Regions from separate parts of the Diaphorobacter sp. C33 genome, predicted to be linked through region 1. Evidence: predicted binding sites of a transcription regulator. Region 1 holds the regulator's gene; the other holds the start of a gene.

Region 1 (2,389 bases):
CGCCATTGATGCGCTGATCCGCCACCAGATGGTGCTGCGCGGCGTGACCAATGGCCAGCGCGTGCCCGAGGACTGGGAAGCGGCCGACGCCCGCAAGCTCGTGAGCGCCTCCATGCGCACGAGCGTGAAGTCGGCCTTCGACCCCAAGGCCGCCGAGCTGAACTTCTTCTTCTCGCACGCCACGGAAACGGCCGATGAGCGGGGGATGGCCGATGTTGCTTGATACCGCTTTGCACCAGGCCGCCGGGCTACACAGCTACACGCCGCAGCAGGACCTGCGCCTGCTGGCCGTGCTGAGCCAGCCGGGCAGCGGCCCGTGGCTGGAGATGCTGTGGCAGCTGTGCTCCAGCCTGCAGCGCCTGGGCTACCCCGTCGTGGTGCTGGACGGCACGGCGCTGGAGAGCCCGCACATGCCCGGCCTGGACCAGCTGCTGCACCCGGCTCCCTGGAACGGCGCGCAGACGCTGGCCTCCGCCACCGGCGCGTCGCTGGCCGTGGTGCCCGCGGCCCGCGGGCTGGCCCGCCTCGCGCAGCAGTCCGAACACCATGGCGCCACCGTGCTGCAGCGCCTGCAGCCCTTGTTTCGCGCCTACGCGCTGGTGGTGCTGCATGCTCCGCCCGAGCAACTGGCGCCGCTGCTGCGCGGCAGCGCCAGCGTACCGCTGATCATGACCGGCCCCGGCGCGCAAGGCATGGTGCGCAGCTACCGCCAGCTCAAACACATGGCGCTGCACGCCGGCGTGCGCTGCACGGTGGCGTCCATCCTCGCGCCGCAGGAGCCTGTGCAGCACCGCCAGACCGCCGAGGCGCTGGACACGCTGCAGCGCAGCGCGCGCACCCACCTGGGCCTGCAGGTCCACACCACCACCGTGGCCGCGGCGCGCGCGCAGGACATCCAGCGGCTGGCCTTGCAACTGCTGGAAAACGCATGCACCATTGACGCTGCCATGCCCCTGCTGCCCCCGCACAGCCTGTGCGCCTCCCTCTCGCCCCTGGACCGGAGCCACTGACCCGATGTACACCGCGAAAGGCCAGCTCGACCGGGACGCGCTGTTCCACCAGCACGTGCCCCTGGTGCGGCGCATCGCCCACCACATGATCGCCAAGCTCCCGCCCAACGTGGAGCTGGACGACCTGATCCAGGTCGGCATGATCGGTCTGAACGACGCGCTCTCGCGCTACGAAGTCGCGCAGGGCGTGCAGTTCGAGACCTTTGCCAGCCAGCGCATCCGCGGCGCCATGCTCGACGAGCTGCGCGAGGGCGACTGGATGAGCCGCAGCTCGCGCAAGAGCCAGAAGGACATCGAGCATGCCCTGCACCGCGTGGAGCAGCGCCTGGGCCGCAGCCCCATCGAGTCCGAGATCGCCGCCGAACTGGGCATGAGCCTGGAGGACTACCAAGCCCTGCTGAGCAAGGTGCGCGGCACGCAGCTGGTGTACCTGGAAGACTTTCACCACGATGACGAGGACGAGGGCTTCCTGGACCGCCACGTGGCCGACGAGGGCGCCGATCCCATGGCCGTGCTGCGCGACCAACGCCTGCGCGCCTCGCTGGTCGAGGCCATCAAGGCCCTGCCCGAGCGCGAGCAGTACATCATGGGCATGTACTACGAGCACGACATGAACCTGAAGGAAATCGCCGCCGTCCTGGGCGTGACCGAATCGCGCGTGTGCCAGCTGCACAGCCAGGCGATTGCGCGGTTGCGGACCAAGATGCGGGGGCACTGATTCTTTGGATGAAATAGCTGTTTTGCGCTTGCTGGACAAGCGCGGGCAGCTATTTTTTTGAGCTTGTGGTGCGGCTTTTCATGGCGCGGGCCGGGATATGCGCTCGCCGGAGCGGGTCCCGGTCAACAGCATCAAGCCCGAAGAACCCATCAAAAAAGATAGCTGCCAGCGCTTATTCCATAAGCCTCAGCCAGCAATTCGGGCTAAAAGTCACCCCGGTGCCCGGTAAATCCGCGCCCCCGCGGCGCCGGACGAGGGCCCATAAGTCACCCCCTCCACCGGCGGCAGCAGCGACGCCGCCTGTCGCTCGGTCAGCGCCATCACCCGCGCCAGTTGGTCGCGCACCAGGGTCAATTGCCGGCCGATGGCCTGCACCCTTTGCGTGGCGGCGGGCTCCAGCGCGCCCGCCACAGGCGCCAGGGCCTGGGCCAGCGCCATGGCAGCGCCGCGCAGCTGCACCGCAGTGTCTTCAAAAGTCTGGGGGTTGGAAGCAAGAAGCGCAGCCTGCATGTCCTGCAGCTGCGCTTCGATGAAGGTGAGGGTGTCGTCGAGTGACATGGGGTGCAAGTCTAGAGCCTGTCACCCCGGCGGGCCAGCCGGCCCAGGAGGGCGGGTCAGCCCCGCGAGTGGGACAGGGTTTCGTAGGCGTTGGCCAGCAGCT
Region 2 (2,389 bases), 1.7 Mb from region 1:
TGCTGGAGCGGGAGGCCCAGCCCGGCTACCACACCACCGGCCGGTCGGCTGCGCTGTACTCGGCCACCTATGGCACGCCCAACATCTGCGCACTCACACGGGCCAGCCGCGCGTTCTACGATGCGCCGCCGCCCGAATTCGGCAGCGCCCCCATCCTCACGCCGCGCGGCGTGGTGTACCTGGCGGGGCCCGACCAGCTCGACCTGCTGGAAGCCGCCTACGCCGAGGCGCTGCCGCGCAACCCGCAGGTGCGCCGCCTGACGCGCGAGGAGCTGCTGGAGCAGGCCCCGTGCCTGCGCCCCGAGGCCGTGGCCGCGGGCATGAGCGAGCCCGGCGCCGCCGACATCGACGTGCATGCGCTGCACCAGGGCTACCTGCGCGGCCTGCGCCAGCGTGGCGGCGAGATCCGCACCCATGCCGAGGTGACGGCCCTGCAGCGGGGCGAGGAGGGCTGGCACATCACCTTGGCCGATGGCGAGGTGCTGCACGCGCGCGCCGTGGTCAATGCCGCAGGCGCCTGGGCCGACGTGGTGGCAGCCCAGGCGGGCGTGCCGCCCATCGGGCTGGAGCCGCGCCGGCGCACGGCCTTCACCTTCCCCGTGCCGGCCGGCATGCAAGCGGCCCACTGGCCGGCTGTCATCGGCATTGCCGAGGACTATTACTTCAAGCCCGACGCGGGGCAGATGCTGGGCTCCCCCGCCAATGCCGACGCCGTGGCGCCGCACGACGTGGTGCCTGAGGAACTGGACGTGGCCCTGGGCATCCACCGCATCGAGCAGGTGACGTGCTTTCAGATCCGCCGCCCCTCGCACACCTGGGCGGGGCTGCGCTCGTTCGTGGCCGATGGCGACCTGGTCATTGGCTGGGACAACCATGTGCCCGGCTTCTTCTGGCTGGCCGCGCAAGGCGGCTATGGCATCCAGAGCGCGGCGGGCGCGGCGCTGCTGACGCGGCAGTTGGCACTGGGCGAGCCGCTGGCCCCCGAGTTGGCGCGCGAGGGTGTGGACGTGGCGGGCCTGTCGCCTGCGCGGCTGCGCTGAGCAAGGCCAGGGCTGAAGCCGGCCTGAGCCGGCGAAAAAAAGCCAGCGCGCCGTGCGCGTCAGGCGTAGGTGTTGAGCTGCGTGCCCAGCGGGCCCTCGGTCGCCAGCGGTGGCTGGGGCAGGGCGGCGAGCAGGGTGGCGGCGGCCGTTTTCTGCGTGTCCAGGGCCTTCTTCAGCACGGTGACCTGGACGGCATCGGCCGTCTCGCGGCTGGCGAGGGCGCTGGCGGTGCTGACGATGGATTGGGTGAGGGCAACGTCCATGGTGATCTCCGGTGTACCTCTTGTTATCGGCCAGTTCACCGCGGACTCAAGGGTGCTTCTATAAACATAGCTGTTGGCGCTTGATGGGTAAGCATTTCAAGCTGTTTTGGTGTTAAAAATCCCTCTTGGCAAGCGCGAACAGCTATTGTTTTTGTATCAGTCCAGCGCGCTGGCGCCGTAGGCCTCGCAGGCGGCGAGGTCGGAATCGCTGGCCTTGGGCAGGCGCGAGGCCGCGTCGCGCAGCGCCGTGCGCAGGCCTTCCTCCAGCACCGGATGGTAGAAGGGCATGCGCAGCAGGTCGTGCACCGTCAGCCGCTGCTCGACGGCCAGCGCCAGCAGGTGGGCCATGTGTTCGCCCGCAGGCGTGCACAGCTCGGCGCCTAGCAGACGGCCGCTGCCGTGCTCGGCGTACACGTTCAGGCGCCCGTGGTTGCACTGCGCCACGCGCGCGCGGCCCTGGCGTGCAAAGTCTACCGTGCCCCCCACCCATTGCCCCTCGGGCAGATCGGCATGGCGCTGCCCCACCACGGCGGCATGGGGCTGGCTGAAGGTGATGGCCAGCGGCGTGCGCCGGGCGAAGCCGCGCGGCGTGGGCGCCAGGGCGTTCAACCCCGCAATGTGGCCCTCGTCCGCGGCCTCATGCAGCAGAGGGCGGTCGCCATCGGCATCGCCCGCGATGAAGACGGGCAGATCGCCCACCTGCAGGGTGCACGGATCGATGGGCGGGCGGCCCTTGTCGTCCAGCGCCACGCCCAGCGTGTCCAGCCCCAGGTGCTCCAGATTCGGGCGCCGGCCCATGGCGGCCACCACCTGGTCCACCACCACGGTCGCGCTGCCGTTGGTGACCTGTATGCCGCCGGCCACCTCGCGCAGCTCGGCCTTGTCGCCCACGTTGACGATGAATTCGTCCTTCAGCCGCGCCAGCAGCGCGTCGTTGATGGCGGGGTCGCTCAGGCCGGCCACGCTCTTGCCCGTCGCGAAGGCCATCACCTCCACCCCCAGCCGCGCGAGCGCCTGCGCGATTTCCACCCCCAGCGGCCCCAGCCCGATGACGGCCACGCGCGGGCCGAGCGTGGGCTGCTCGAA

Evidence for each region. Region 1 encodes FliA, which starts transcription of late flagellar genes. Its sites were predicted from a motif close to CTAAAGTTTNNNNNNNNNNNGCCGNTA; they were not measured.
Region 2: the regulator FliA is predicted to act here: its motif matches at 1,328-1,354, upstream of QY917_RS04405 (YjfB family protein).

What each region holds. Positions count from the first base shown of each region.
Region 1 covers NZ_CP129980.1:2,579,355-2,581,743, forward strand. Annotated here, with positions in the region: gene flhF (flagellar biosynthesis protein FlhF) at 1-223, shown strand, start outside; gene QY917_RS12165 (hypothetical protein) at 213-1,010, shown strand; gene QY917_RS12170 (RNA polymerase sigma factor FliA) at 1,015-1,728, shown strand; gene QY917_RS12175 (hypothetical protein) at 1,939-2,286, opposite strand; gene flgM (flagellar biosynthesis anti-sigma factor FlgM) at 2,343-2,389, opposite strand, start outside.
Region 2 covers NZ_CP129980.1:923,609-925,997, forward strand. Annotated here, with positions in the region: gene QY917_RS04400 (FAD-binding oxidoreductase) at 1-1,040, shown strand, start outside; gene QY917_RS04405 (YjfB family protein) at 1,100-1,303, opposite strand; gene QY917_RS04410 (dihydrolipoyl dehydrogenase) at 1,460-2,389, opposite strand, start outside.